DNA from 2 places in the Devosia rhizosphaerae genome. Region 2 is predicted to be linked to the other one. Evidence: predicted binding sites of a transcription regulator. Region 2 holds the regulator's gene; the other holds the start of a gene.
What was found. The regulator HrcA, encoded in region 2, represses chaperone genes, less so after heat shock. The targets are predictions, from matches to a motif close to GTTAGCACTCNCNNNNNGNGAGTGCTAAC.
Positions count from the first base shown of each region.

Region 1: QOV41_RS16825 (co-chaperone GroES) is a predicted target of HrcA. The motif match lies at 3,561-3,589, and genes of this name have one in related genera.

Region 1 covers NZ_CP126539.1:3,409,309-3,425,070, reverse strand. Annotated here, with positions in the region: gene hisG (ATP phosphoribosyltransferase) at 1-467, shown strand, start outside; gene QOV41_RS16835 (TSUP family transporter) at 598-1,347, shown strand; gene groL (chaperonin GroEL) at 1,537-3,177, opposite strand; gene QOV41_RS16825 (co-chaperone GroES) at 3,230-3,520, opposite strand; gene QOV41_RS16820 (DUF427 domain-containing protein) at 3,699-4,061, shown strand; gene QOV41_RS16815 (hypothetical protein) at 4,630-4,821, shown strand; gene QOV41_RS16810 (DMT family transporter) at 4,844-5,809, shown strand; gene QOV41_RS16805 (sigma-54-dependent transcriptional regulator) at 5,813-7,240, opposite strand; gene QOV41_RS16800 (ROK family transcriptional regulator) at 7,422-8,630, shown strand; gene QOV41_RS16795 (EAL domain-containing protein) at 8,734-9,954, shown strand; gene QOV41_RS16790 (TIGR01459 family HAD-type hydrolase) at 10,057-10,923, shown strand; gene QOV41_RS16785 (bifunctional riboflavin kinase/FAD synthetase) at 10,928-11,902, shown strand; gene ileS (isoleucine--tRNA ligase) at 12,096-15,068, shown strand; gene lspA (signal peptidase II) at 15,196-15,762, shown strand, end outside.
Region 2 covers NZ_CP126539.1:173,135-188,896, reverse strand. Annotated here, with positions in the region: gene pabB (aminodeoxychorismate synthase component I) at 1-335, shown strand, start outside; gene pncA (bifunctional nicotinamidase/pyrazinamidase) at 347-982, shown strand; gene grpE (nucleotide exchange factor GrpE) at 1,019-1,603, opposite strand; gene hrcA (heat-inducible transcriptional repressor HrcA) at 1,685-2,770, opposite strand; gene rph (ribonuclease PH) at 2,922-3,638, shown strand; gene QOV41_RS00870 (non-canonical purine NTP pyrophosphatase) at 3,635-4,279, shown strand; gene hemW (radical SAM family heme chaperone HemW) at 4,269-5,426, shown strand; gene rsmI (16S rRNA (cytidine(1402)-2'-O)-methyltransferase) at 5,498-6,385, shown strand; gene QOV41_RS00855 (YraN family protein) at 6,354-6,746, shown strand; gene gshB (glutathione synthase) at 6,760-7,701, shown strand; gene QOV41_RS00845 (DUF2283 domain-containing protein) at 7,939-8,049, shown strand; gene QOV41_RS00840 (DUF2200 domain-containing protein) at 8,068-8,436, shown strand; gene QOV41_RS00835 (MarC family protein) at 8,537-9,172, shown strand; gene QOV41_RS00830 (glycoside hydrolase family 25 protein) at 9,321-10,160, opposite strand; partial or broken gene QOV41_RS00825 (magnesium chelatase domain-containing protein) at 10,329-10,982, shown strand; gene QOV41_RS00820 (AAA family ATPase) at 11,122-11,652, shown strand; gene QOV41_RS00815 (AAC(3) family N-acetyltransferase) at 11,736-12,557, shown strand; gene QOV41_RS00810 (NAD(P)H-binding protein) at 12,996-13,838, shown strand; partial or broken gene QOV41_RS00805 (YifB family Mg chelatase-like AAA ATPase) at 14,061-14,954, shown strand; gene QOV41_RS00800 (lipocalin family protein) at 15,027-15,587, shown strand; gene QOV41_RS00795 (NUDIX domain-containing protein) at 15,618-15,762, shown strand, end outside.

The DNA of each region.
Region 1 (15,762 bases), 730 kb from region 2:
GCGAGCAGGGGCCACGAGCCGTTTCGATCGCCGCCGAACTCGGCTTTGGCAATGCCGACGTGGTCGTAGCGGTGCCCGACGCCTGGATCGATGTCACCCACATGCACGACCTAGCGGACGTGGCCAGCGATTTTCGCTCCCGCCACGGGCGATGGATGCGTGTCGCAACCAAATACATCACCATCACGCGCCAGCATTTCGCCCGGGCGGGCATCGCTGAATACCGTACCGTCGAAAGCCTCGGCGCTACCGAGGCTGCGCCAGCGTCGGGCGTTGCTGACATCATCGTCGACATCACCACGACCGGTTCCACTCTGGCGGCCAACGGACTGCGCGTGCTTGAGGATGGCGTCATGCTGCAGAGCCAGGCCTGCCTTGCCGTCTCCCGCACCGCGGAATGGAGCCCGGAGCAGACAAAGCTGCGGGACCAACTGCTTGGGCAGCTCAAATTGAAGGTCAAAATCTAACCCTTTGTCGCAGTTCCGGAGCGGGGCTATGGCGCAGCCGTGGCGGGGCTTTATGTCGTCCATGATCAACATTCCCTTCCCCGAACGGCGCGTGACCGAGGCCGCTCCGCCGCACCAACCAGAGTAAATCATGCTCGACCCCCTCGTTCTTTTGGCGCTGGCCGGTGTGGGCCTGCTCGCGGGCTTTGTCGATGCCATCGCCGGCGGCGGCGGCATGATCGCCTTGCCGGCACTCCTGTCCGCAGGGCTGCCACCAGTGGCAGCGCTTGCCACCAACAAGTTCCAGTCGGTGTTTGGCACCGCCATGGCTGCGGCGACGTATTGGCGCGGTGGCTTTGTTTCCCTCAAGGCGCTGCTGCCCGCCATCGCCCTGACCTATGCGGGCAGTTTCCTGGGTGCGATGATCGTCCGGCAGATTGACACAAGCCTGCTCAACATCGCTGTCCCCGTCGCGCTGATCGGCATTGCCCTTTACTTCCTCTTTGCCCCCAACCTGTCTGATGTGGACAAGGCGGCTCGACTTCCCTTTCGGCTGTTGGTTCCGGTGCTTGGACTCGTCATTGGCTTCTATGACGGCATTTTCGGGCCCGGTACGGGATCGTTCTTCGCCATCGGCTTTGTGATGCTGTTTGGGCTGGGGCTCACCCGAGCGTCGGGAAACACCAAGGTGCTGAACCTGACCTCGAACCTGGCAGCCCTGACCGTCTTCATTCCCGCCGGTGACGTCGTCTGGCCTGCGGCCCTCGCCATGGCAGCCGGACAACTCGCGGGCGGCTATATCGGGGCACGCACCGGCATCCGTTACGGCGCCAAGATCATCCGGCCACTGGTAGTGCTGATTTCCATCATTCTTGCGGCGCGGCTGCTGTTCTTTGGCTGAGACGCTGTAGAACTCATCATCGAGAGGCCCACTCGTTCGTCCCCCCAACGGGTTGCGCATTTAGAGCGAGTTTAGCGCATTGAGCTGCGACGGGGATAACAAAAAGGCGCGGTGGTGACACCGCGCCTTTCTCGTGGGGTTCGTGACTGGGAAGAAACGAACCCCGAAGCTTTGTGAGCGCCGGACTTCTTAGAAGTCCATGCCACCCATGCCGCCCATGCCACCGCCGCCCGGCATAGCCGGAGCAGCATCCTTGGGCAGCTCGGCAATGAGCGCCTCGGTGGTGATCAGGAGCGAAGCAACCGAAGCTGCGTCCTGGAGAGCGGTACGGACCACCTTAACGGGGTCGATGACGCCCAGGGCAACAAGGTCGCCATACTCGCCAGTTGCGGCGTTGTAGCCGAACGAAGCTGCCGAGTTCTCGAGGATCTTGCCGACAACCACGGAGCCTTCGGCACCGGCATTGTTGGCGATGCAGCGAACTGGCTCCTGCAGGGCACGGCGAACGATGGCAATACCAGCGTCCTGATCGGCATTGGCACCCTTGACGGTCATGTTGTGCGAAGCGCGCAGCAGTGCGACGCCGCCACCGGGAACGATGCCTTCTTCAACGGCAGCGCGGGTAGCGTTCAGGGCGTCATCGACGCGGTCCTTGCGCTCCTTGACTTCCACTTCCGTGGAGCCGCCGACGCGGATGACGGCAACACCACCCGCCAACTTGGCCAGACGTTCCTGCAGCTTTTCCTTGTCGTAGTCCGAGGTGGTTTCCTCGATCTGTGCCTTGATCTGGCCAACGCGACCCTGGATGTCTTCCTGGGAGCCGGCACCATCGACGATGGTGGTGTTCTCCTTAGTGATCTCAACGCGCTTGGCAGTGCCGAGCATGTCGATGGTCACGTTCTCGAGCTTGATGCCGAGATCTTCCGAGATCACCTGGCCACCGGTCAGGATGGCGATGTCTTCGAGCATTGCCTTGCGGCGATCGCCGAAGCCAGGAGCCTTGACGGCTGCGACCTTGAGGCCGCCGCGCAGACGGTTCACGACGAGGGTTGCAAGGGCTTCACCCTCGATGTCCTCGGCGATGATCAGCAGCGGACGCTGCGACTGCACAACCGATTCAAGAATTGGCAGGATGGCCTGCAGGTTGGAAAGCTTCTTTTCGTGCAGCAGGATCACCGGGTCCTCAAGGACGGCGGTCATCTTCTCGGCATTGGTCACGAAGTAGGGGCTGAGATAGCCGCGGTCGAACTGCATGCCTTCAACGACGTCGAGCTCGGTCTCGGCAGTCTTGGCTTCCTCGACGGTGATGACACCCTCGTTGCCGACCTTCTGCATCGCCTGCGCGATCATCTCGCCGATTTCGCTCTCGCCATTGGCAGAGATGGTGCCGACCTGAGCAACTTCCGAGGAGTCCTTGATCTTGGAAGAAGAGGACTTCAGCTTCTCGACCACTTCAGCAACGGCCATGTCGATGCCGCGCTTGAGATCCATCGGGTTAAAGCCGGCGGCAACAGCCTTGACGCCCTCAACCACGATAGCCTGACCCAGAACGGTCGCAGTGGTGGTGCCGTCACCGGCAATGTCGTTGGTCTTGGAGGCAACCGAACGCAGCAGCTGAGCGCCCAGGTTCTCGAACTTGTCTTCCAGTTCGATTTCCTTGGCGACGGTGACGCCGTCCTTGGTGATGCGCGGTGCACCGAAGGACTTTTCGATGACGACGTTGCGGCCCTTTGGACCGAGGGTAACCTTCACCGCATTGGCGAGGATGTTGACACCGCGCAGCATACGCTCGCGAGCATCAGTGGAGAACTTTACGTCTTTAGCGGCCATGGAGGGCGCTCCTTAACAGTAGAGTTGAAATGGGAGGTGAGCGGGAGAGCTATTAGCCCTCGACCACGCCCATGATGTCGGATTCTTTCATGATCAGCAGGTCTTCGCCGTTCAGCTTGACCTCGGTGCCGCTCCACTTGCCGAACAGCACGCGATCGCCGGCCTTGACGTCGGGAGCGACGATCTTGCCCTGATCATCACGGGCACCAGGGCCCACGGAAACGATCACGCCCTCGGAGGGCTTTTCCTTGGCGGTGTCGGGGATGATGATACCCCCCTTGGTCTTTTCTTCGCTGTCGAGGCGGCGCACGACGACGCGGTCGTGAAGAGGACGGAAGCCCATGATTGCTCCTTATGGCACATTAGACTGCAATTTCGTCCCTGTTAGCACTCGGAGGAGGGGAGTGCTAACACGGTGCCGGGGATATAGGAGGGAGCCGGAACGGAGTCAAGATCGCGTGAACCTCGAGCCAGCATCACGCGTTAGGCTCCGTTGGTAATTCGCATCTTGGCAGGGATATATGACGCAACAATGTTTGGACAAGGACATCAAGATCCGCAAAGCGCAGGGCCGGGTCCATGTTCTCTTTGACGACGCAGAAATCGCCAGTTCCACCAATGCCCTGGAACTCGATGAGCCGGGCGCGCCGCTGCGGATCTATATCCCGCTCGAGAACATCCAACCGGGGATTCTCGAGCTGTCGGAGACCCGCACCACGTGCCCCTACAAGGGTGAAGCGCACTATTATACGATCAAGACCCTGACCGCCACGGCCGAGGACGCGGCTTGGTACTATCCCGAGCCGTGCCCCCTGGTAGAGCCCATTCGCGACTATGTGGCTTTTTGGGGTGACAAGGTGGAGTACCGGCAAACCGAAATCTAGTCGTGCCAAAGCGCCGCCTCCCGCGGTTGCTCAAAGGTGGAGCGGACCCCGAGGCGACGCCGTCTCTTGGGATTGTAGTAGGTGAGACGACTTTGCCTCGGGGTTAGCCGGAATTTGCCGGACCAGCTGGTGTTGCGTCTCCCCAAGCAGGCAGGGAGAGGCGTATATCCGACCAACACCGCTCGGACCCACTCCGGGGGCGATCTCCCCGAAGTCCCGTGGTTCCACCCGCCTGTCTGGTGGCTGCAGCGCCGCTCCTGCGGGGGAATGGAGGGGAGTGTAGCTGAGGTTTTGGGGAGGGGGATAGGTGGATAGATTGGCGTAATGGGTAAGAGACCCCCACCTAACCTCCCCCTCACGAGAGGGAGGGATCGCTCCACTCGGTTACTTGCATGGAGCTCTCTTCTCCTCCCCCTGGCAGGGGAGGGATTTCTCCACTCTGGCTTGGGCACAAAGCCCCCTTCACCTCCCCCTCGTGAGGGGGAGGCCGGGTGGGGGTGTTTCGCCACTCCGGCCTGTCGCTCATCTAAATGATTGTGCATCCCTTTGCTTCTGCTAGAAGGCGGCCATGACCCAGGACAACTCGCTTCAAATCAAGCTGCGCCTCAAGGGCGGCAGCGGCCCGAACGCCAACTGGCATTGGGAACTTCAGGACGCCGACGGCAAGGTCGTCAAGAGCGGCAGTGCCGTCGGACCCGAGCACAAGGCCTTTGCGACCGCTCGCATCGCCAAGGAAAAGCTGGAGCAATCCGGCCGCTGAGCGGCGCTTCCCCGAGGCTTTCGTGACCACTCCGGCGCCCGCGCAATCAAACACGACTGCACGTCCCGCTGCCGGGCCGCTGCGGGGGATCGTGCTCAAGGTGCTTTCGGTGGTCTGCTTTGTGGTCATGGCCACCCAGCTCAAGGCCACCGCCACCATTCCCGCTGGGGAGATGGTGTTTTTCCGCTCGTTTTTTGCTATCCTGCCAGTGGTCGTCTATCTGGGATGGAAGCGCCAGCTGCGCACAGCGCTGCAAACGCGCAACCCCTGGGGCCATGTGGTCCGAGGTCTGGTAGGCGTCACCTCTATGGGTCTGGGCTTTTTTGCCCTAACGCGACTGCCGCTGCCCGAGACCACGGCGATCAGCTATGCCGCACCCCTTTTGATCGTTGTTTTCAGCGCGTTGCTGCTTAAGGAGCGCGTTTACGTCTTCCGCTGGACAGTGGTGCTGGTGGGCCTCGCCGGTGTCTTGGTCATCCTTTGGCCGCGGTTGACGGTGCTCTCGAATGGTGGATCGATCAGCAATGAAGAGACCATCGGCGCCTTGGCATCGTTCGGCGCGGCAGTGTTTTCCGCCTTCGCCATCATGCAGGTGCGCCACCTAGTGCAGACCGAGCGCACCGAGACGATCGCCACCTATTTCTTTATCACAGCCAGCGTTCTCTCGCTGATGACCCTGCCGTTTGGATGGGTGTGGCCCACTCCTGAACAGGCGGCGCTTCTGGTGGGGGCCGGCATTGCCGGTGGCGTTGGGCAATTGCTGCTCACCTCCTGCTATCGCTATGCCGATATGTCGGTGATTGCGCCCTTCGAATATACTTCGCTGCTGCTCACCATCATCATCGGCCTCGTGATCTTCTCCGAGGTGCCGACACCGGCCATGCTGATCGGCGCTGCCATTATCGTAGCATCCGGCGTCGCGGTCATTCTGCGCGAGCACTATCTGGGGCTCGACCGGGCGCGCTCGCGTGAGGCCAGCACGCCGTAAGGCCTAGCTGGCGGCTGCCAGTTCTGCCCAGCTCTGGCGCTTGCGATAGATGGTAGAGGGGCTGATCTCGAGCGCTGCCGCGGCCAGCGAAATATTGCCGCCAAAACTGGCAATCGCATCCTCGATGATGCGCTGCTCCTGCTGCCACATCGGCAGCACGCCGGCACGCCGTTCCAAGCGGGGAGTCGGCTCACTGGGTGCCGCCGTCCGCGACTCGATGTCGGCTGCGGTCAGCATATCGCGACCGATCTCGCCGCCATCAAACATCACGACGAGCCGCCGAATCAGGTTCTGCAGCTGCCGCACATTGCCCGGCCAATCAGCCGCGGTGAGCGCCGCCGCCGCTTCCGCCGAAAATCCGGCAAACCGCTTGTGCTCCTCGCTGGCATAACGCTCGAGAAAATGCTGGGCGAGCTGCATGACGTCGCTGGGGCGCTGCCGCAGCGGCGGCAGGTGGATGGGCAAGACGTGGAGGCGGTAAAACAGATCCTCGCGGAACTTCTTCTCGCTGATGAGCTGCATCGGGTTGCGGTTGGTGGCGCAGATCACCCGCACATCGACCTTGCGCACCCCCGCTTCGCCGACGCGGCTGAGCGTGCCGGTCTGGAGGAACCGCAGGAGCTTGGACTGGAGCGACAAGTCCATCTCGCCCACTTCATCGAGAAAGAGCGTACCGCCATCGGCGAGTTCGGCTGCCCCTTTGCGGTCTTCATGAGCGCCGGTGAACGCCCCGCGGGCCACGCCGAAGAGTTCGCTCTCCATCAGATCGCGCGGGATCGCGGCGCAGTTGATGGCCACCAGCCGCTTGCCCGCGCGGGGGCCCTTGGCGTGGAGCGCCTCGGCGCAGACATCCTTGCCGGTGCCGCTTTCACCGGTGATGAACACCGGGGCCGAGGACGTCGCCACCCGGCCGATCTGTTCATAAACGAACTGCATGGCGCTCGACGAGCCGATAAAGCCGGCAAAATCTGCGATGTTGCGCGGCGGGCAGGCTTCCAGCCCCAATGTGCGTGCCTTGCCGTGCCGTTCGGCCAGTTCACCGATGCGGTTGGCCAGTGCCAGTCCATTGAGCGGCTTGGCGACATAGTCGTGTGCGCCGGCGCGCATGGCGCTCACTGCGGCCGAAACCGAAGCGCCATCAGATATGGCGACCACGAGGGCGCCATCGGCCAACCGCACCAGCCGGGCCACCGCTTCGTCAGTGCTGGTGCTGAAATCGGCCAGGCTCGCCAGATCGGCGAGAATGATGTCGAAGCTCTCGGCCCGCAGCATTTCGGCGGCCTGGCGCCCGCCGCCGGCGCGGACAATCGCGGGTGCTTGGGCAAGGCTTTGCACGAGCGCGGTCGCCATCAGGCGCGCCTGCGCTGCGTCGCCCTCGATCAGCAGCATCCGCCCAGTCGGCAAACCAGCACCCTGAATATGCATCGCCATGGAGGCTTTCATTCCCTCGTTTGTCGGGTCCCGGCTTCCGTAGCCCCGCGGGGCACGCCGGTGTTGGAGGGGATTGTCATCCCGTTAGGGTAAACAATCCGTTTGCCTGTCTCGCAATTGCGCGGTGTCGCCCCAACAATGAAGCTTGCAGCGCCCCCGCTCTCACGATTAAGTGCGCGCCATGGATAGGGACCAAACGGCATCGGCCGGCGAATCGCTGGCCCGCGGTTTTGCTCAATCGGGTGTTCGAATAGTCAACGAACGCGCCGTGCTGACCCTTATTGCCATGCATCCGGGCGCCTCCAATGCAGATCTGGCGCGGCTTTCAGGCCTTGGACCGCAGACGACCTCGCGTATTCTGGCCGATCTGATCGAGCGCCGACTGGTCATGCGGGGCGAGGTGCTGCGCGGCCGCAGGGGACAGCCCGCAACGCCATTGTTCATCGATCCGGACGGCGCCTTCGTCTTCGGCGTCCATATCGGCTGGCGACAGCTCGAGGTGATGCTGTTCAAGCTCTCGGGCGAAGTGATGTTCAGCGCGCGGAAGGCCCATCCCTGGCCAGACGCCGAATCCATCTTTACCGAGGCGGCCGCCGAGGTCGACGCGATGCGCGCCCAGATGACCACCGACCAGCTGGGCCGTTTGATGGGCCTGGGCGTTGCGAGCCCAAGCCGCTTTCCCCATGGGCTTTCCGAACTCGGTGCTCCAACAGCGCAGGCTCAGCTCTGGGAGCAGGTCAGCGTTCCCAATCGTCTAGCGGCCGAGACGGGGTTGGACGTGCAGTGGGTCAATGACGGCACGGCGGCGTGCTGGGGCGAGTTTCTCGCCAACCCGGCCGAGCGACCGGTGGGTTTCGGCTATTTCCATATCGGCAGCTTCGTCGCCGGTGGCGCCATGCTCGAAACAGGGATCTGGGAAGGTCATGGCCATAACGCTGCCGAACTGGGCGCCATCTTGGTCACCGGAGAAGACGGCAAGCCCATCTTCGTGCACCAGGTAGCCTCCATGACCGCGCTGGAAGCCCGCCTCCGCGGCGCGGGCATGGCGATACCCCATGGTGAGCCCGGCGAGTGGAACTGGGCCGATCTCGAGCCGGTGACGGGTCAGTGGATCGAAGCCAGTGGCTCTGCCCTAGCGCAGGCCATCGTCAGCAACCGCGCCGTGACCGAACTCGGTCGCGCCGTACTCGACGGCATCATTCCCAGCTCCATCCTTGAGCGCCTGATCGAGGCCACCCGGCGGCATCTGGCGCAGCTGCCGCAGCTCACCCCCCAAATGCCGACAGTCGCCATGGGCCACCTTGGACCGTCAGCTGCCGCCACCGGCGCCGCCAAGCTGGTGCTCTACAGAAAGCTGTTTTCCCGCGACTGGGACAAACTGGCCACCTAAGCGATAGATGGGCACTCCTGCGGGCAGGCGCTTTTGCCGCCCGCCCGGCAATGCTATGTCCTAGGAGCCGAATCCCGGCAGACCGAGGGGCTCCCGTCTTCCTGTGCAGGCACTGGTCTACACTCTTATTGGCTTGGCCGCCGCGGCGATTGGCGCCACCGCCTATTTCGGGCTGACTTTCACGCCTGCCGAATCGATCCTGTGCGCCATTGTGTTTGGCTGCGTGTGTTTCGTTCTCCTGGAACGCACGCTGCGCCAGCGCGCCGAAGCCCGCCTGGAAAAGGCCATTGAAGATCTGTCGCGCCTTTTGGCGACTGACGCGCAGGCGGGCGCCGTGCTCGGCCAGCGAATCAATGCGCTGAGCGACATCAATGCGGGCTCCCGCCTCGAGGGCGTCGAGGCCGACATTTCCGTGCTTGGTACAGTGATCCGTCAGGTTGCCGAGGCGGTTGCGGAAATGGAAGAAAAGGTCACTCAGCCGGCCCGTGGCGGCGCCCATGCGGTCCACACATCGGTCTTGGTGCCGCCGGTGCCAGAGCGCGAGCCAATCATCTCTACCGAGGCGCTTCGGCAGGCGCTCGCGCAGAACCGGCTGATCTACCATATCCAGCCCCTGGTGAGTTTGCCGCAACGCCGGACGCAAGCCTACGAGCTGGTGCCGCGGCTGATGCTCGAAGATGGGGATCTGGCCGAGGCCGCCGATTTCCTGCCGCGCCGAGGTGCTGTCGATCTTGTCTCTCTCGTGGAAGGTGTAGCCTTGGTCGAGGCCGTCACCCTGGCCCGTCGCGCCCGATCTGCCGGCAAGGCGGTCAGCTTCTATATACCCCTTACACGCGCCTCGCTGAGCGAGAAGGCAAGCGCCGAGCAGGTGATGGCTTCTCTGGAAGCCAACCGCGCGATCGCATCTAGCCTTATCTTCCTAGTGCCCGAGCGGGAGTGGACCGAGTTCACGACAGCAGAGCGCGCCATCGCCGATTCTATTGCCAAGAAAGGGGCACGCTTTTCGATCGATCGGATCACCACGCTGCGGGTCAATGTCGCGGAGTTAGCAGCCCAGGGCGTGCAGTCGCTCAGGATCGACGCCGCCAGCTTCATCGCCACCCCCGAGGCGTTCACCGATTTTCATGCATCCGACATCGCCGGTTACCTCGCGCGATTCGAGGTCAAGCTGGTGGGAACCGGCATTTCCGGAGAGGGGCAGATCGTCGAGCTCATCGATGATGGTATCACTTTGGCCCAAGGACCCCACATCGCCCCGCCAGGTCCGATCCGTCCCGATCTGTTTCTGGAAGCGGTTCCGCAACTGCGGCGCGTTGAGGCCTAGCAGTGCCTCGCGGCGGGCAGGGCTGCCTTTCGCGCTTTCCCCTTGATCCGGCAGGGCAAGCTGCCACATAGGTCAGGCAGGCTTCACGCAACGGATGGTCCAATGACTGCAGCGCTTCCCTCGATCTCAGGTCTCTCCGACCTTGCCGGACGCTATGATGCAGTGCTGAGCGATGTCTGGGGCGTGGTGCATAATGGCTTGGAGGCGTTTCCCACCGCTGTCGAAGCGCTGGTGGAGTTCCGCAAGGCGGGCGGCGTCGTGGTGCTGATCACCAATGCCCCTCGACCATCAGGTCCCATCGTGGATATGCTTGACCGTCTCGGCGTGCCACGCACTGCCTATGACGGCATTGTTTCTTCGGGCGATGCTACCCGCACCATGATCGCCAAGTATCGCGGCCGCGCCATCCACCATGTCGGCCCGCCCACTGAAGACGACGCGCTTTACGAGGGCCTGGGTGTGCGCCGCACCGGCGCCGACGAAGCCGAAGTCGTAGTCGTCACCGATCTCGACACCGATGACGACACGCCCGAGACCTACCGGGAACGCGCCAGGCTGTGGCTGGACCGCAAGCTGCCCATGATCTGCGCCAATCCCGACCGGGTCGTGGAGCATGGCGACAAGATCATCTATTGTGGCGGCGCGCTGGGCGATCTTTATGCTGCCATGGGCGGCATGGTGCACATGGCGGGCAAGCCCTACCAGCCCATCTATGAAGAGGCCTATCGCCTGGCGCAGGAAGCGGCAGGCAAGCCACTCGACAAGTCGCGCTTGCTGGCCATTGGCGACAGCGTGCGCACAGATGCCACTGGTGCTGCCCAGTTCGGCATGGACTTGCTGTTCGTCACCGGCTCGATCCACGCTGCCGAGTTGGATGCTTTCGGCAAGCCTGATCCCCAGGCAATTGCCGATCTGGTGGCGCCCAGCCGCGCCCACATGGCCGGCTTTCTGCCTCGGCTGGCCTGGTGAGCGCGTGAGCGACTTTCTCCGTCTCTTGGACCTGGAAAAAGTGCCCGCTCAAATGCGTGGTGCCTTCGTTGCCATTGGCAATTTCGACGGTTTCCATCGGGGCCATCAGAGCGTGGTCGAGACCCTGAAAGCCCGCGCCAGTGCTGCTGGTGTTCCTGCGGTGGTGCTGACTTTCGAGCCGCACCCGCGCGATGTCTTCGCGCCCAGTCCATTCATGTTCCGCCTGACCGAAGGCAACGAAAAGGCCAAGCTTGCCGAAGCCTTCGGACTCGATGGGATCGTCATCCTGCCCTTTACGCGCGATTTCTCGCAGATCGAGGCGGAAGATTTCGTGCAGCGCTTTCTCGTCGATGCGCTGGGCGCCAGCGGAGTTATCGTCGGGTCAGACTTCCATTTCGGCCGGCAGCGCCGCGGCACCCCCAACTTCCTCAAGGAAGCGGGGCAGCGGCATGGTTTTGCCGTGGATACCCTGTCCTTGACCGATGAGGGTGACGAGCCGATCTCATCCTCCCGCATTCGGGCGGCGCTTTCCGAAGGGGCTGTCTCGGCGGCCAATCGGCTGTTGGGCTATCACTGGTTCTTCGATGGTTGCGTGGTCAAGGGTGACCAGCGCGGGCGTGAACTGGGTTATCCGACCGCCAATACGACTACCCATGTCGGCTTCCAGCTCGCCCAAGGCGTCTATGCCGTGCGTGCCCGCATCGGAAACCGCCTGCTCGATGGCGTCGCGGCCTATGGTAAACCGATGTTCAACAATCAGCGGCCGCCCTTTGAAACGCACCTCTTCGATTTCGACGAGGATATCTATGGGCAGACCATTTCCGTGGCGCTGATCGGCCATATTCGGGGGCAGGAGGTCTTTTCCGGCCTCGACGATCTCATCGCGGCCATGGACCGCGACAGCCGCAAGGCGCGCGACCTGCTCGCCGCCGCGGTGCCGTTGAGCGGGCTTGATCGCAAACTGGGGTTCTTTGGATAATACCCCACCCGGCCTCCCCCTGAGAGGGGGAGGTGAGCCGTCGTGCTACCCATTGGCTTATCGTACTCTATCATTCCCTCCCTCTGCCCGGGGGAGGTTAGGTGGGGGTAGCCACTAGACGAAATCACCCTTTGCCCCACCGCGCCCACCTTGCTAAAAGGCGCGCAATTCTCCCAACCTTGATTGCCGTTCCATGACCGATACCGTCGCGAGCGCCGCTGAAACCGACTATTCGTCGACGCTGTTCCTGCCCCAGACCGAGTTCCCCATGCGCGCTGGCTTGCCGGCTCGTGAACCTATCTGGCTCAAGCGCTGGGAAGATATGGACATTTATGGTCTGCAGCGCGAGCAGGCCAAGGATCGGCCGCTCTTTACGCTGCATGACGGCCCGCCCTACGCCAATGGCAACATCCATATCGGGCACGCGCTCAACAAGACGCTCAAGGATTTCGTCGCGCGCTCCATGCAGATGCTGGGCCACAACTCGGCCTATGTGCCGGGCTGGGATTGCCACGGCCTGCCCATCGAATGGAAGATCGAGGAGCAGTACCGCGCCAAGGGCAAGGACAAGAACGAGGTTCCGGTGGTTGAATTCCGCCAGGAATGCCGCACCTTTGCCGAGCAGTGGGTGGGCATCCAGCGCGAGGAGTTCAAGCGCTTAGGTGTGCTCGGCGAGTGGGACAATCCCTATCTCACCATGAGCTTTGACGCCGAGGCGCAGATCGCGCGCGAGCTGATGAAGGTCGCGACCTCCGGCCAGCTCTACCGCGGCTCCAAGCCCGTGATGTGGTCGGTGGTCGAGCGTACGGCCTTGGCCGAAGCGGAAATCGAGTACCAGGACTATGAGAGCGACACCATCTGGGTGAAGTTCCCGATCCTCGGCGCCTCGACGCCCGTCGACACCCACACCGACACCGGCTTTGCCGATGCCGCCGCGGGCATCCGGGGTCTCGAGGGCGCCCATGTGGTGATCTGGACCACCACGCCTTGGACCATCCCCGCCAACCGGGCGATCTCCTATTCTCACCGCATCTCCTATGGGCTCTACGAGGTCACCGAAGCGCCGGAGGGCAATTGGGCGGCCATGGGCGAGCATTATGTGCTGGCCGACAATCTGGCTGCCGAGGTGTTCGGCAAGGCCAAAGTCACGGGCTTTAATCGCCTCCATGATGTCGATCCAGGCACCATCACCGCGTGTGCCCATCCGCTCAAGGGCTTTGGCGGTGGATACCAGTTCTACGTGCCGTTGCTCGATGGCGAGCACGTGACCGACGAGGCCGGCACCGGCTTCGTTCACACTGCCCCCAGCCATGGTCTCGACGACTTTGACGTCTGGATGAACAATGGCCGCACGCTCACCGAGCGCGGCATCGACACAACCATCCCCTATGTGGTCGACGACGCCGGCTTCTACACCAAGGATGCGCCGGGCTTCGAAGGCGCACGTGTGATTGATGACACCGGCAAGAAGGGCGACGCCAACCAGCGGGTCATCACCGCCCTTGCCGAGGCCGGTGCCATGGTGGCCCGCGGCCGTTTCAAGCACCAGTACCCTCATTCTTGGCGCTCCAAGAAGCCGGTGATCTTCCGCAACACGCCGCAATGGTTCGTCTATATGGACCGCCCGATCGGCGGCGCCGAGGGCGATACGCTGCGCGCGCGCGCCCTGTCGGCCATCGACGCCACCAAATTCTACCCCGCTGCCGGGCAGAACCGCATCCGCGCCATGATCGCCGACCGTCCCGACTGGGTGCTCAGCCGCCAGCGCGCCTGGGGCGTGCCGATCACGGTGTTCGTGCACAAGGAAACCAGCGAGATCCTCAAGGACGATACGGTCAATCACCGCATCGCCCAGAGCTTCGAGGAAGAGGGCGCCGACGCCTGGTATAAGCCTGGTGCCGCCGAACGCTATCTCGGGGCGGACTACAACGCGGGCGATTACGAGATGGTCCGCGACGTGCTCGATGTGTGGTTCGACTCGGGCTCAACCCATGCCTTTGTGCTGCGCAACAAGCAGAAATGGCCGCATCTCAAATTCCCGGCCTCGATGTATCTTGAAGGCTCGGACCAGCACCGTGGCTGGTTCCACTCCTCGCTGCTTGAATCCTGCGCCACCAATGGCCACGCGCCCTATGACAGCGTGCTCACCCATGGCTTTACCATGGACGGTGAAGGCAAGAAGATGAGCAAGTCGCTGGGCAATACCGTCGCCCCGCAGGACATCATCAAGCAATACGGCGCCGATATCCTGCGCCTCTGGGTGGCTTCGTCCGACTATTCGGAAGATTTGCGTCTGGGCAAGGAGATCATCCAGACCACCGTCGACAGCTATCGAAAGCTGCGCAACACCCTGCGGTGGCTGCTGGGCAATCTGGCGCACTACGAAGCCAAGGACGCGGTTGCGTTCGGTGACATGCCCGAGCTCGAGCGGCTGATGCTGCACCGGGTGGCGCAGCTCGATGGTCAGGTGCGGGACGCCTACAAGGAATATGACTACCGCAAGGTCGTCACCGTCCTCACCAATTTTATGAACATCGAGCTTTCGGCGTTCTATTTCGACATCCGCAAGGATGCGCTCTACTGCGATCCGATCTCCTCGGTGCGCCGCCGCGCCGCGCTGACCGTGCTCAATCATCTCTTTGAATGCCTAACCGCCTGGCTGGCACCCATCCTGGTCTTCACCATGGAAGAGTGCTGGCTGGAGCGTTACCCCGAGGACGGCAGCAGCGTGCACCTGCGGCTCTTTCCCGAGGTGCCGGCCGAGTGGCTGGATTCAGATCTGGCCAGCAATTGGCAACTGATCCGTGCCGTCCGTCGCGTGGTGACCGGCGCGCTCGAAATCGAACGGCGCGAAAAGCGCATCGGCTCATCGCTTGAAGCGGCGCCCAAGGTTTATATCAGTGACGAGCGCTACCGCACGGCACTCGAAGGCCAAGATATGGCGGAAATCGCCATCACTTCGGACGTCGAGATCCTTGCCGGCGAGAGCGAAGGCTTCCGTCTCGAGGAGGTGCCGGGCGTCACCGTGGTGCCGGCCCCGGCGCAAGGCCAGCGTTGCGCCCGCTCCTGGAAGGTGCTGCCCGAAGTGGGCACCGATCCCGAGTTCCCGGACGTCACCCTGCGCGACGCCCAGGCGCTGCGCGAGCGCGCGGCGGCCGGACTCTGAGAGTGGGTCGTGTATATGGGAACCCCCACCTAGCCTCCCCCTGGGAGGGGGAGGGACAGGCTTGCGGGTTTGACTGCATCCAGCCCAGAACGCGGAACTGTTCCTCCCCCCAGTGGGGGGAGGCTAGGTGGGGGCGCGCAATCCCCTCGTGAGCCTCCATTTCCTCCGCCACCCCTCCGCGCTTATTTCCCTGCTCGCCGGCATTCTCGCCTTTGCCATCGATCGAGCCCACAAAGCCTATCATGTCGCGAGCGAGTGCATTGCCCTGGGCCAGGCGCAGTGCGTCGAGATATTCACGCACTATATTCCCCTCGGCATGACCGGCTGGCGGGGCGGCGAGATCGTGCGGCTCACCGACTTTTTCGACTACGTGCTCGTCTGGAACACCGGCATCTCCTATGGCCTTCTGGGTGACCTCCCCGTCTGGGCTCTGGGGATCATCATGCTGGTTGCCATCATCGGGCTCTCGGTCTGGTGGTGGCGGGCAGATACCCTGCTGATCCGGCTAGCGCTGGCGCTCTGTGTCGGCGGGGCGCTCTCCAATGCGCTGGATCGGCTGCTCTACGGAGCAGTTGCCGATTTCTTCCACTTCCACTGGGGCCAGTATTCGTTCTACATCTTCAACATTGCTGATATGGCCATCACTGCCGGTGTCATCCTGTTATTTGTGGACGCGCTGGGCTTGGGAAAACCC
Region 2 (15,762 bases):
TTTGGCTGCGCCACAAGACCACGAACCGCGCCTTCTACGACGCTCCGCGGCAACAGGCACATGCCGAACTTGGCGTGGATGAGGTAGTGTTCCTGAACGAGCGAGACGAGGTGACCGAAGGCTCGATCACCAGCCTTTTCGTTGAGCGTGACGGCATGCTGCTGACCCCGCCCCTCTCGTCCGGCTTGCTGCCGGGCACGCTGCGGGCCGAATTGCTCGCGAGCGGCAGGGCGAAAGAGCGGGTCCTCACCCTTGCCGATCTTGAGCAAGCCGAGGCAATCTGGCTCGGCAATTCCGTGCGTGGCCTGATGCGGGCGGAGTGGATCAGAACCTAAGGAAAGCTGCCATGAGCCTTGCTATCGCGCCCGACGACGTCCTGATCGTGGTCGACATGCAATACGATTTCCTACCCGGCGGGAGCCTAGCGGTGGCAGGTGGCGACGAGATCGTGCCGTTGATCAACACGCTGGCGAAGCGCTTCACCAATGTGGTGCTGACCCAGGACTGGCACCCAGCCGACCACATCTCCTTTGCCACCCAACATCCTGGCAAGAGCGCCTTCGAGACCGTCGATTTGGACTATGGCACACAGGTGCTCTGGCCGGACCATTGCGTCTGGGGCAGCCATGGCGCTGAGATCAGCCAAGACCTCGATATTCCGCATGCCCAACTGATCATCCGGAAGGGCTACAACCGATTGATCGACTCCTACTCAGGCTTTCAGGAGGCGGACCGGGACACTCTCACTGGGCTTGCCGGCTATCTCAACGAGCGTGATGTCGGCCGGCTCTATGTGGTGGGTCTGGCGGCGGACTTCTGTGTGGCCTGGACCGCGCTGGATGGGGTGGCCGGCGGCTTCGGTGTGACTGTGATCGAAGATGCCACGCGAGGAATCGATAATGCCGGCTCACTCGAGCGGGCTTGGGCGGACATGAAAGGAGCTGGGGTTGTGCGTGTCGCCAGCAAGGAAATTCTGGGCTAGCGCCAAGAAAAAAGCCCCTCGAAAGGGGCTTTCCATCTAGGCGCTCTTGTCGACGGCCTCGTCTGCGGGAGCCTGGCCGGGGCCACCCTTGGCAACGCCCACCATTGCCGGCCGCAAAACACGCTCGCCGATGGCGTAGCCGGCCTGCACGACCTGGACCACGGTGCCTTCCGGCTTGCTGGGATCGGGGACCTCGAACATGGCCTGATGCTTGTGCGGGTCGAACTTTTGACCCTCGGCCTCGATCGGCTTGACGCCGTGCTTGGCCAGAAGCCGCTGCATCTCGCGCTCGGTCATCTCAATGCCTTCGACCAGCGACTTGACCGTGGGGTCGCTCGACTCCCGGGCTTCGGCAGGCAGCACCATTAAGGCGCGGCTCAGCGCATCAGTGGCGCTCAGCATGTCGCGGGCAAAACCGGCAATCGCATAGGAGCGGGTATCGTTGACATCACGCTCCGTGCGCTTGCGCAGGTTCTCCATCTCCGCGATGGTGCGCAGGAGCCGGTCCTTGATCTCGGCATTCTCGGTGCGGAGCGCCTCTAGGGGGTCGACTTCCGTCTCTTCAACCTCTGGCGTTTCGACTTCAGGCAGTTCGCCCGAGGCGGCGTTCTCGTCGCTCATCATTGTTCGGTTCCGCAATTCTGGTTGGCAATTTAACCCGGCATATCGGGCAATCAGGTCAGCTTTTCAACCCTTCCCGTGCTAACCGCCACCGCGTTTGCGAGCCAGCATGGCAGTGATGACATTGGCGGTATAGTCCACCACCGGCACGATGCGCGCATAGTTGAGGCGCGTTGGGCCGATCACACCCAACACGCCGACCACCTTGTCGTTGGCGTCTTTGTAGGGAGATAGGATCACCGACGATCCCGAAAGGGAGAACAGCTTATTCTCCGAGCCGATGAAGATGCGGACGCCCTGGGCCTCTTCGGCATCCCCCAGAAGTTCGAGCAGGCCGTCTTTGCTTTCCAGCTCATCGAATAGCTGCCGCATGCGTGCGAGGTCGTCGGAAGCCATGGCGTCGTTGATGAGGTTGGCGCGACCGCGCACGATCACGGTAGGTTGGCTGGCAATCGACGAAGGCTGGCTGAGCGTGGCGATACCATCGTCCACCAGCTTCTGCGTCAACTCATCAAGTTCGGCACGTTGTTGCGCCCTCTGCTCGGCCAGTGATCTCCGCGCCTCGGAAATAGTGCGACCGACGACGTGGTGGGCGAGATAATTGCTCGCCTGTTGCAGGGCGCTTGCGGTGAGACCTGCCGGGAGGGGCATGAGCCGGTTTTCCACCTGACCGTCTGCCCCCACTAGGATGGCCATGGCTTGAGTAGCGTCAAGGCGCACGAATTCGAGGTGGCGCAACACCATGTCAGACTTGGTGGCAATGACGACGCCTGCACCCTGGCTGAGCCCCGACAGCAGTTGGCTGGCCTCGGTCAAGACGTCCTCGACTTGGCCACGCTGCCGATCCTGGATGGAGCGCGCGATCTGGTCGCGTTCGCGTTCATCGACCGCGCCGACTTCCAGCATCGCATCGACAAAAAAGCGGAGGCCCTCCTGCGTCGGCGCCCTCCCCGCTGAGGTGTGCGGTGCAGCGATCAAACCAAGATCTTCGAGGTCCGCCATGACATTGCGCACCGAAGCGGGAGACAGACCCACTTCGAGCATGCGACTGAGATCGCGCGAGCCGATGGGGCTTCCCGTTTCCAGGTAGCGCTCGACGATCTTGCGGAAAATCTCCTGGCTGCGGGCATTCAGCACGCTGAGAAAGTCTTCGGGCGGTTTGATCATGTGCTTGAATAAAATCTTCCGCTTTAACCCTGCCCAGTCATTTAGGCCCATTGCGGCGCTACGCCAAGCCAGCAGCGCTTGTGAGCCGGGCTCCGGAGGGTTAAGACGCGGTTAACGAGAATTTCCCGACTTCCCTTGAGGTGATTTGCCCATGCGGCCTTCCGGACGTGAACCCAACCAGATGCGCGCCGTGACCATCAAGCGACATGTTGCCCAAAAGGCCGAGGGCTCGTGCCTTGTCAGCTTTGGCAACACCAAAGTGTTGGTGACGGCCTCGGTCGAAACCAGCATCCCCGGTTGGCTGCGCGGCAAGGGTCAGGGCTGGGTCACCGCCGAATACGGCATGCTGCCGCGTGCTACCGGTACGCGCACCCGCCGCGAAGCAACGGCTGGCAAGCAATCCGGCCGCACTCAGGAAATCCAGCGGCTGATCGGTCGGTCCCTGCGCGCGGTGGTGGACCTGACGCTGCTGGGTGAGAACCAGGTGGTGCTCGACTGCGACGTGCTCGAGGCCGATGGGGGCACCCGCACCGCCTCGATCACCGGCGCCTATGTCGCGCTGGCCGACGCCATCAAATGGATGGATGAACGGAAGCTGACCAAGGGGGCGGCGCTCAAGGATTCGGTGGGTGCTGTCTCCTGCGGCATCTATCGCGGTACCCCGTTGCTCGACCTCGACTATCTTGAGGATGTCGAGGCCCATACCGACGCCAATTTCGTGATGACCGGCTCGGGACAGTTCGTGGAAATTCAGGGTACGGCGGAAGGCGCCCCCTTCAGCCGAGCCGAGCTCGAGAGCCTGATGGCTCTCGCTGAAAAGGGCATTGGCGAGTTAACCCAAATCCAGCAAGCGGCGCTGCAATCGTGAGTACGATCCCGCGCCTGCGCCCCGGTGATCGCCTCGTGCTCGCCACCCACAATGGGGGGAAGCTCCGGGAATTCCAGGAGCTGTTCGAACCTTATGGGCTGCAGCTGGTGTCTGCTGCCCAGCTCGATCTGCCCGAGCCCGATGAGACCGGAACCACCTTTGAGGAAAATGCCCGCATCAAGGCGCATGCTGCGGCCAAGGCTTCGGGCATGCTGGCGCTGAGCGACGATTCAGGGCTCTGCGTCGAAGCACTGGGCGGCGACCCCGGCGTCTATACTGCCGATTGGGCAGGTGTACCACGCGACTTCAACCACGCCATGAAGCGGGTGGAAGATGCGCTGCAGGCGGCCAATGCCACTTCGCCCGGGCAGCGGCGCGCTTTCTTCAATGCTACGCTTTGCCTGGCCCATCCCGACGGCCGCGACGTCATCTATAATGGTCGCTGTGACGGTACGCTGGTCTGGCCGCCGCGCGGCGATCAGGGGCACGGCTACGATCCAGTTTTCATGCCCGATGGCTACGACATCACCTTTGGCGAGATGGCGCCCGAGGTGAAGCATTCCTGGTCCCCCGGCCAAGAGGGGCTGAGCCACCGCGCCCGTTCCTTTGCCAAATTCGTCGAGAACCAGATTGATCACTAATCCCAACGACATGTTCGGGGTTTATGTGCATTGGCCGTTCTGCGCCGCCAAGTGCCCATACTGCGACTTCAACTCGCACGTGCATCGTGGCCCGTTCGATGAAGACCGGTTCGTCGAAGCCTATGAAGCCGAGATCGCTCACGCCGCGCGGCTGGCCCCCGGACGCATGGTGCAGTCGATCTTTTTTGGCGGTGGCACCCCGTCGCTGATGAGCCCCAGTGCCGCAGGCCGCATCATCGATGCCATCGCCGACCACTGGACCATCGACCGCGACGCCGAGATCACCCTCGAGGCTAATCCCACCAGCGTCGAGGTGGATCGCTTCAAGGGTTTCCGCGTGGCGGGGATCAACCGGGTCTCGCTGGGTGTGCAGTCGCTGCGGGAAAAGCCGCTGGCCGAACTGGGTCGGCGTCACACCGTCGATGAAGCCATTGCCGCCGTGCGCATTTCCCAGTCCGTGTTCGAACGTTCGAGCTTCGACCTGATTTATGCCCGCCCGCACCAGACGCTGGAAGATTGGGAAGACGAGCTCAAGGAAGCCCTGTGGCTCGCACGGGGGCATGTCAGCCTTTATCAACTGACCATCGAGCAGGGGACGCGCTACTTCGACCTCTTCAATGCCGGTAAACTGCAGATGCCCAACGAGGATCTGGCGGCCGACTTCTACGAGTTGACGCAGGATCTAACCGCCGCCGCGGGCATGCCGGCTTATGAGATTTCCAATCACGCAGTTCCCGGGCAGGAAAGCCGCCATAACCTGCTTTATTGGCGCTATGGCGAATATGCCGGCATCGGGCCGGGCGCCCATGGCCGGCTGATGATCAACAATGTGCGGCATGCAACCGCTGCCGAGAAACTGCCTTTTGAGTGGCAGAAAAAGGTGCAGGCGCAAGGCCATGGCATGGTCGTTGATGACGTGTTGACCTGGGAAGAACAGGGCGACGAGTTCCTGGTGATGGGCCTGCGGCTCAAGGAAGGCATCTCGCCCGCGCGGTTCACGGCGCTTTCCGGCCGGCAGATCAGCCCGCGGCAGATCGATACGCTCAAGGGCTATGGGTTCGTGGAAACCTTGCCCAACGGCAATATCCGGGTGACGGATCGCGGCTGGCCGGTGCTCGACGCGGTGGTTGCGGACCTCGCAGCTTAAGGCGACAAAGTGCTAGCGGACTGTTAGCGTTTAGCGCAGCACTTCGGCCACAATAGACGACAAGGCGGATCATGAGCGAGAGCGGTGCCCGCTACTTTATCTCCGGACACCAGTTCGAGGCGCCTTCGCTGGCGCCCGGCCTCTATGTGGTCGCAACGCCCATCGGCAATCTGCGCGACATTACTCTGCGCGCACTCGAAACATTGGCCGCTGCCGGAACCATCCTTTGTGAGGACACGCGGCAATCGGCGCGCCTGCTCGACCATTACGGCATCAAGGGCCGGCGGGTGGCGCTGCATGAGCATAACGAACGCGACAAGGCCGGGGATATCGTGGAGAGAATCGCGCGTGGCGAGACCATCGCGCTGATCTCCGATGCGGGCACGCCCCTGCTCTCGGATCCCGGCTTTCCGGTGATCCGGGCACTGGCCGAGGCGGGACTGCCGGTCTTTCCCATTCCGGGGGCTTCGGCGCTACTCTCGGCGCTGGTGATCGCGGGCCTGCCAACCGACGCCTTTGCGTTTCATGGCTTTCTGCCGTCCAAGGCTGGCGCACGGATCAATGCGCTCGAGCGGCTTAGGGATTCACGTGAAACGCTGGTGTTCTACGAGTCGCCGCGACGACTGGACGGCACTCTTGCTGCGATGGCGGATGTCTGGGGTGAGCGGCAGGCCGTCGTCGCCCTTGAACTCACCAAACGCTTCGAGCGGGTGCATCGAGGCTCCCTAGCTGAGCTGGCGCCGATCTTCGCCGAAAGCGAAACCAAGGGTGAGGCGGTGATCGTGGTCAGCGGCGCCGCCGCGCCCAGCGCTCCGGCGGCGGAAGACTGGCAGGCGGCGCTGGAACAAGCCATGCTGGATCAGCCGTTGCGCGCAGCGGTAGATGAAGTGTCCGGCCGTTTCGGGCTCAAGCGCAAGGAAGTCTATGATGCCGCGCTTGCCCTCAAAGCCGCACAGTAAGAGCCCGGCGCGGCGTCTGGCCGAACGGATCGGCCATCGCGGCGAATGGTGGGCCGCACTCTTTCTCCAACTGCAGCTCTACCGCATCCGAGACCGCCGCTACAAAGCGCCCGTGGGTGAGATCGATCTTGTTGTCGAACGCTGGGGCACGGTGGTGTTCGTGGAGGTCAAGGCGCGTGGACGCGCCGGGAGTGAGGTCGAGGCGCTACATGCCGTCAACCAGCGGCGCATCGTCCAGGCGGCGCAATATTGGTTGGCTCGCCACCCCAAGGAGGCTGACCGCCGTTTCCGCTTCGACGTGATTTTCCTTGCGCCTTGGCGTTGGCCGCGCCATGTCATCAACGCCTTCGACGCCAGCTAATGTCAGAGATCCCATGAGCCTCAAAGTTGCGGTCCAGATGGACCATGTCGCCTCGATCAATCCCTTGGGCGATTCCACTTTCGCCCTGATGCTGGAGGCACAGGCACGGGGGCATCAATTGCTCCATTATACGCCCGACACGCTGGCGCTACGGGGCGATGTGGTGAGCGCGCTCGGCCAACCCATCACGGTTGCCGACAAGCCCAAGGGTGAGCATTTTGAGCTGGGGGAAGCCGCCAGGGTGGATCTCTCCAGCCAGGACGTGGTGCTGATGCGCCAGGACCCACCCTTCGACATGAACTACACAACGCTCACCTATCTGCTCGAGCGCATTCACCCCAAGACGCTGGTGGTGAACCCGCCGGGGGCGGTGCGCAATGCGCCCGAAAAAATCCTGGTCACGGACTTTCCCGAACTCATGCCACCCACGCTGGTGACGCGCGACCGCGAGATGATCCGCGCGTTCCGGCGCGAGCATGGCAACATCATCTTAAAGCCGCTCTACGGCAATGGCGGCGCGGGGGTATTCTTCCTCCAAGAAGGCGATCACAATTTGGCGTCCCTGATCGAACTGTTCGAGTTGAGCTTCCGCGAGCCCTTCATGGTGCAGAAATATCTGCCGGATGTGCGCAAAGGCGACAAGCGCATCATCCTTATCGATGGCGAGCCGGTTGCCGGCCTTAACCGAGTGCCGGCCGAGGGCGAGGCACGGTCCAACATGCATGTGGGCGGCCGACCAGAACTCAGCGAACTCACTGAGCGCGAGCGGGAGATCTGTGCGACGATCGGCCCGGCGCTCAAGGAGCGCGACATGATCTTTGTCGGGATCGACGTAATCGGGGACTACCTCACCGAAATCAACGTTACCTCCCCCACCGGCATCCGCGAGATCAAGCGTTTCGGTGGTCCCGATATCGCGCCGATGATCTGGGACGCGATCGAACGGCGCCGTTAACGTGGCAGGCCATCCACTCCTCTAAACCTGGCATGCACTTGTGGTGCTGCGCGACGAGAAATTCTGGAGGAGTGGGTCGAACGGGTTGTTTACGCCCCGCAGTGGGTTGAGCCCGATCTAAGCTCGCCGCGGGTTCAGCGACGCTTGGGAGGGTACCAGAGCGGAACAATCGCATCTTGCGCGTGGTCTGCGTAGAAAGCGCGGGAGAAATCCCTATAATTGAGGCGCGAAGCCAAAATGAAGCCCACCGTCACCTGCGACTCGGATGCCGACGGCCGGATCGTAGGAATGGAAGTGCTGGAAGCGAAAAAGCACCTATCGCCGGAGATTCTGGATCGCGCCGCGTAGCATTTCTGAGAGGGAGAGATGGCAGGACACCGCATCTACACCACCAGTGTCGTCAGCGTTTACCCCCATTACGTTGCCAAGGCCGAGCGCAAGGGTCGGACAAAAGCCGAGGTGGATGAGATCATCTGTTGGCTAACGGGGCACAGCCAGCAAACGCTGGAAGCGGAGTTGGCGAACGGCACGAATTTTCAAGACTTCTTCGCGACGGCGCCCGCGATGAACCCGGCTCGTAGATCGATCAAGGGCGTGATCTGTGGCGTTCGCGTGGAAGAGATCGAGGAGCCCGTTATGCGCGAGATCCGCTATCTCGACAAACTGGTGGACGAACTCGCCAAAGGCAAAGCCATGGCGAAGATCCTGCGGCCAATGCCGGGGGAGACCGCTTGAACCGGTCCACACCGGATTACTGGCACCAGCCATGATTGCCCCTGACCACGTCCTTCGTTAAAGCTGCGGCGGATCGAAACGGCTCGGGGGCGGCTAACGTATGGATTTGTCGGCCTTCTTTGTCGCCTTTGCGACGCTCTTTGCCACTGTCGGCGTGGCTGACACAGCCTTTATCTTCGCCGCGCTCACCAAGAACAACACGCCGCGGCAGCGTTTCGTCTTTGCTACGCGAGGAGTGCTGATCGCCCTGGCGATCCTCCTGTTCTTCGCCGTTTTAGGTGATGCCATTCTGGGCGTCTTCGGCATTTCCATCCCAGCGTTGCGGACCGCCGGCGGTCTTCTGCTGTTTCTCATCGCCATCGACATGGTCTTTGCCCGCCATTCCGGCGGCACGGGGACGACGCACGAGGAAGAGGATGAAGCCAAGCTTTCAACCGACATCTCGGTCTTTCCGCTCGCCATGCCGCTGCTGGCTGGACCGGGCGCGATCAGTGCGGTGATCCTCCTCACCACCGGCGCGGAAAACGACACGGAGTTCTGGCTGGTGCTGCTGGCGCTCCTAATCATCCTCCTGATGGTCTGGGTCACACTGCTGATCGCCATCCCCATTCAGCGGCTCTTTGGGCTCATTGGTTTGTCTGTGGTGTCGCGCGTGGTCGGCATTCTCCTGGCCGCTCTGGCCGTGCAATTCGTCTTCGATGGCATCCATGCCAGCGGCCTACTGGGCGGGGCCTGAAGGCTAAAGGCACGACCGATAGTAAGCGGCCAACCCTGTGCTTGATCCAAAGCGTTGCTCTGAAATTCTGCTGCCGCTCGAGATCGCCCGGGCGTAAAGCAAAGCGGCCGGCTTTCGCCGACCGCTTGAAACATTGCTGCTGTGCCACCTATTTCGCTGAGCGACAGCGCCCCGTGGGGCCCAATGTGGCGATGGCCCGCGGATCGCAACCCGTCAGCAGGAACTGGATCCATTCGTTCTGACCGCCATAGAAGGCATTGCGATCGACCTCGCCCTTGATCCCACGCACCACCCCAGTTTGCGTCCACTGCCAGAACGTCCAGGCCCGGTTGCGGTAGCGCTCATGCGGCTCGGCGGCGGTGGAGCGCAGCCAGAAGGCATTGGGGAAATGCTCCCCCTCCATCACGTCGCGATGGATGTTGATATCAGTGTAGATGATGGGGAGCTTGCCGGTATGGCGCTCCATTGCGTCCAGCATAACCCGGATCTTCTCCAGCGCGTCGGCGCGCGAGGGGCGATGCTTGCAGCTCGAATGGTTGTTCCATTCGAGGTCAAGTACGGGCGGCAGGGCGTCGGGATCGGCCGGCACATTCTGGATGAACCAGGCTGCCTGTTCGGAGGCAAGCGAGCACCAAGTCATGAAATGGTAGGCGCCGCGGGGAATGCCCGCCTCCTTGGCACGCTGCCAATTGGTGCGGAAATTGGGGTCGAGATAGTCCTTGCCCTCGGTGGCCTTCATGAAAACGAAGTGGATGCCGGAACCATAGACCGCGCGAAAATCGATGTTGCCCTGGTATCGGGCGACGTCGATGCCCTGAATGGGCATGCCCCGCGCGCGGTCGACGCCAGCATGGGGCCGGTTATCGCCCTGGATCGGACCATAGAGCCCGCCCCCGCTGGAGCAGGCCACCAAAATGGCAGCCAAGGCGACGGCAGCCGTGCTCTTGGCGAGGGCGGCAAGGGATGGAAATGTCCGGCGAACGGGCATTGGAATACTCTACGCAGCACTAAAACTACCCTCTAAATCAGGCCCATTGGGTTAATGGGGGATTAGGGTAACCGGTGTGGCACTTGGCATGGTTAACATGCCGTATTTCGTTCGCTTTACGTTCCTATAGCGCTTTGCTAAGCTCCTCGTGGGCTTGGGGGATCGGGCATGGTCACGCGGGTAGCGACGGTGGCGTTTCAAGGCATCACGGCCGTGCCGGTGGACGTGCAGGTGCAGATCGCGCCAGGCATACCCAAGATTATTCTGGTGGGGCTGCCGGACAAGGCGGTCAAAGAAGCCAGCGAGCGGGTCTATGCGGCCCTGCTCGCCTCCGGTCTGGGCCTGCCGCCCAAGCGCGTCACGGTCAATCTTGCGCCGGCCGACCTGCCCAAGGAAGGCAGCCATTATGATCTGCCCATTGCCCTGGGTCTGATGGCCGCGATCGGCGCCATTCCCCAGGATGCCTTGGACAGTTATCTGGTGCTGGGCGAACTCGGGCTGGACGGCCGGTTGGCCCATGTCAGCGGCATGCTGCCCGCCGCTATCGCCGCGCAAGGGCGTGATCTGGGCCTGATCTGTCCGGCACCCTCTGGCTCCGAGGCGGCGTGGGCGAGCCGCGACCTCGACATCGTTGCCGCCGAGAGCCTGCTGGCCGTGGCCAATCACTTGAGCGGCCATCAGCTTGCCCCGCGTCCCGAACCGCGCCGCCAACTCACGGCCGGCACCCTGCCCGATATGAGCGAAGTGCGCGGGCAGGCAGTCGCCCGCCGGGCACTCGAAGTCGCCGCTGCCGGTGGGCACAACATGCTGATGCTGGGGCCGACCACTCTGCAGTGGTTGTGTCCCATGCAACGCGCAATCATTTCGTCGGTTTAGCTGTTGAGCCGAGCGGTCCCCGGGCGGCAATCGACTCTATTCAGGTCCTTGCAGGGTTCCGTAGGTTTTCCCGAAAAGAGATACCATGAACCTCCGACACATCGTACTTTCCGGCTGTTCGGGTGGCGGGAAGTCGACCCTCCTCTCAGAGCTGGAGCGAAGGGGGTTTGCCGTCGTACCCGAGCCTGGCCGTCGGATCGTAGAGGAGGAGCAGCGCGGCGATGGGCTTGCGCTGCCTTGGGTCGACCTTTCCGCCTTCGCCAAACGAGCTATCAATCTCGCGTCTGAGGACAGGAGACGCATGATGGACGAAGCCGGCTGGGTCTTTTTCGACCGAGGCTTGGTGGACGCGGCGGTGGCGCTTGAGCATACGACTGGAAGCTCCGCTAGTAATTTGCTGGCGTCCTATGACCGCTACCATCAGAGCGTCTTTCTGGCGCCTCCTTGGCCAGAGATCTACGTGACCGACGAGCAGCGGCAACACAATCTGGCCGAGGCGATCGCAGAGTACGACCGCCTACTAATCGCTTATCGCGAGTTTGGGTATGACACGTTTATCCTGCCGAAGGTCGGGGTCAGAGATCGAGCCGATTTCGTCCTCCACCATCTCAGCTAACGACCCTAATTTGGCAGCCGCCGTTTATCCCATCGTCACCTGACATAGGACATCGTTGGGTGAGTTGATCGTGGACCACATCAATGCATGAAGCTGGCCTTATCGAACGTACAAGCATTCCTGCCACAAGGGAAAGCCTCAGGAGTGACCTGCACGGCCTTGGTATCCGACCGGGCGATACCCTATTGGTGCATTGTTCGCTGCAGTCCCTGGGCTGGGTCAGTGGCGGTCCTGTCGCAGTAGTGCAGGCTTTGCTCGACGCAGCGGGGACGTATGGGACCATTGCTATGCCCACCCACTCCCGTGACCTAACGGACCCCGCCAATTGGGGAGCGCCTCCAGTGCCGCTGACGTGGATCGAGATCATTCGCGCGACAATGCCGGCCTTCGAACCGGCCACGACGCCCAGCAGCGGCATGGGAGCGGTGGCCGAACTCTTTCGCACCTGGCCTGGTGCCCGCCGTAGCGCGCACCCAGCTACCTCTATGGCAGCCCTGGGCAGACATGCAGAAGAGATCACGGCTCAGCATGCTTTAAGCGACCCCCTCGGCCTGACATCACCCTCAGGTTCGCTATATCGCTTGAAGGCCAAAGTCCTTCTGATTGGCGTGGGGTTCAATCGTTGCACCGCGCTGCATCTTGCCGAGCACATGCGGTGGCCCGATCGGCCCACCATTCAGGAGGGGGCTCCCATCATTGTAGATGGTGAGCGAAAGTGGGTGGAATTCAAAGTTCCAACGGTCATGGACGATGATAAATTTCTATCCGTTGGCGATGCTGTCATGGCGGAGAGAATAGCAACTTCGGGGCCTATGGCACAGGCTCAAGCCATCGTCGCCGACATGGCGAAACTTGTCGATTTCGCGGTTGATCACTGGTCTGGAGTGATGCATCCCGCCGCCTGACTTAAGAAACGCCAGCAGCGACAGCTAATCGGGGCTGACTTCCGATAGCGGATTGTCCAGTTCCCACCCCCTTCAGCCGGTGCTTGGATTGCAGCACCATGGACTGGCAAAATCCTATAAAATGCCCACATAAAGTTATGTTACATACACGGCTCATGTGGTGGCCGACCCTCTGCAATGGTTGTGTCCCATGCCAGGCGCAATAATCTGAATGGCTTAGCCTCGGGCCATGCCTGCCGCCGGATCATCAACCCATCCCATTCCGATCATCGCACGTCGGGAGAATGAATACGCAGTTCATGTGCGCTTGACCCGAGAGCTAAGCTGTTCGATAAATCCGGTGTGACAAAATTCTTCTTCTGATCGATCACTGACAGTTGGGCCGCCGCATTGCGGGGCAAAGCGCTGTCGTATCCTCATCATCAGAAGAGTTTTCAAATGACATCAATTGCCATATCCGGCGCCAGCGGAAAGCTGGCCCGCATGATCGTCAAGTCACTTCGCGCTATCACCCAACAACCACTCGTCCTGCTTAGTCGCACTCCAAGCGCGCTAATTGGGGTTTCTCCCAATGTAGAACCGCGCTTTGCAGATTTCGGCAACGTCGACACCCTTGGCCATGCCATGGCCAAGGTGGACCGCCTGATCCTGATCAGCACTAACGTCCTGAGTGCCGATGGCAGGCGGCAACGTCAACATCGCGCGGCAATAGATGCAGCGCTTGCCGCGGGCGTCCGTCACATAGTCTACACGTCGTTCCTAAAGGCAGACAGCAGTCCCCTGTCAGCCATGACTGCAGATCACGCCGCAACCGAGGCCATGCTCCAAGAGAGCGGCATTAGCTACTCAATCTTACGAAACGCATTTTATGATGATCTTGCACTACAATTTCTCGAACGCGCTGACGCCGATGGCCGCATCATTCATGCGACAGGCTCGGGCGGCGTGGCCTATGTGACGCGCCAGCAATGTGCGGACGCAGCAGCAGTTGCGGTATCCGGCGAATTCTCGGGTCGGCGTATCCTCGATATCACAGGCCCCAAGGCCATCACGATGTCGGGCCTGGCAACATTGGCCTCAGCTCGACTGGGGCGCCCCTTCACTGCCGTCCAGGTTTCAAAGCAAGGCCTTGTGGAGCACATGGTGGCTGCGACGGTCCCACCGGAGAGCGCCGCAACGCTTGCTTGGATTGACGACGGCATCGCAAAGGGAGCCGGAGAGCCCGCGTCAGCGGACTATGAGAGGCTTACCGGCCGCAAGGCGCCAGCTTTGGCACTCTGAAGATATGGGGCCGGCCTGAGTAAGGCTGGCCCCTTTTTAGCAGTTCGCGCGGCGCCCACAGGGCAATTTCTGAAATACTCGATCGTCCGCTTCCTAGGCTTTTGTTAGTGAAACCCGTCAGTCCGGTCTCCACCTCAACTCTGCTGTAGCGCGGGACGAGAGCAGGTGGCTGGTGGAGTAAACACCATGAAAAGCCGCAAAAGCTGACTTTATGTTATGTTACATACACGACTGATGATCGGGCCACCGGGTGCCGGCAAGTCCATGCTGGCGGCGCGGCTGCCTTCCATCCTGCCGCCGCTTAACCCGCGCGAACTGCTCGATGTGTCGATGATCCAGTCCATCGCCGGGGAGTTGGTGGGCGGCGCCCTGTCTGACCGGCGGCCGTTTCGCGCGCCGCATCATTCTGCTTCCATGGCAGCGCTCGTGGGCGGCGGGCTCAAGGTACGACCGGGAGAGGTGAGCCTGGCGCATAATGGCGTGCTGTTTCTCGACGAGTTGCCCGAATTCTCGCCCAGCGTGCTCGACTCCCTACGCCAGCCGCTGGAGGCGGGTGAGACGGTGATTGCTCGCGCCAATGCCCGCGTCAGCGATCCCAGCCGGGTGCAACTGATTGCGGCGATGAACCCGTGCAAATGCGGCATGGCGGGGACGCCGGGCCACACCTGCCGGCGAGGCGCCGCCTGCGCTGCCGAATATCAGGGCCGTGTCTCCGGACCGTTTCTCGACCGCATCGACATCCGCATCGATGTGCCGGCAGTCAGTGCTGCCGAGATGATCGTGCCCGCTGAACCAGCGGAAGGTTCGGAACTGGTGGCGCAACGCGTGGCGGCGGCACGCGAACGGCAGCGGCGGCGTTACGAGGCGGCGGGGGCGAATGGCGTCTACACCAATGCCACGGCCGGCGCGAGCCTGATCGAGGCCGTGGTGGCGCCGGACACCGAAAGCCGCGTGCTGCTGATGCAGGCAGCCGAGAAGTTCAACCTCTCCGCCCGGGCCTACCACAGGGTGCTCAAGGTGGCGCGCACGCTGGCAGATCTGGCCGGGATGGAGGCGGTGCGCCGCCCCCATATTGCCGAAGCGCTGAGCTATCGGCTGAACTTGGGCACAACCTAAGCCCAGCTGAAAGCGCGGAACCTCCGCTGGGGTGCGCGGTTGCCCATGGACACCGAGACAAGGAGATCCGAAATGCGCTTCGCTTTGGCTATGAGCACAGCAGCCCTGCTCGCCACGCCCGCCTTGGCCCAAGAGGCCGGGACCACGACCGATCTGGAAATCCGCCCGGACGCCTATACCGGCGTCTGGTACGAGATCGCGCGCACGCCAGCGCCCTACGAGAACGACTGCGAGGGTGGCGTCACCGCGACTTACACCCTGATCGATGACAGCACGGTCGAGGTGGTCAACCGCTGTGACCCCGCCTCCGGCGATGAGCAGGGCGTGACCGGCCAGGCCGAGGTGGTCAACAACAACTTCAACACGCTCGAGGTGCAGTTCGGTGGCGAGTCCGGTGCGCCAGGCATCAACTATGTCGTTGCTGCCGTGGGTGAAGAGCAGGATGGTGAATACCCCTGGGCGGCCGTCCATTCCCCCGAGGGTAACACCGGTTGGATCCTCTCCCGGGAGCCCGAGATATCGGAAGACCATAGGGACGCAGCGGAAGCGGCACTCGAAGAGGTCGGCGTTGATGTGAGCCAGCTCTCCGATACCGAACAGCCGCCCCAGAGCTACGATCCGGTTTCCGAATAGCGATGAACCGTCTCACGGGAGAATGTCGAGGTGCGACACCGGATTTCTGCGGGCGTACTGGCCCTGCGCGGCAACGACATTCTCCTTGTGCGGCACTATCGTGCCGGCCACCATGATTTCTGGGCCGGGCCCGGCGGCGGCGTGGAAGGCGCTGAGGAGCTTTGGAAGACCGCCG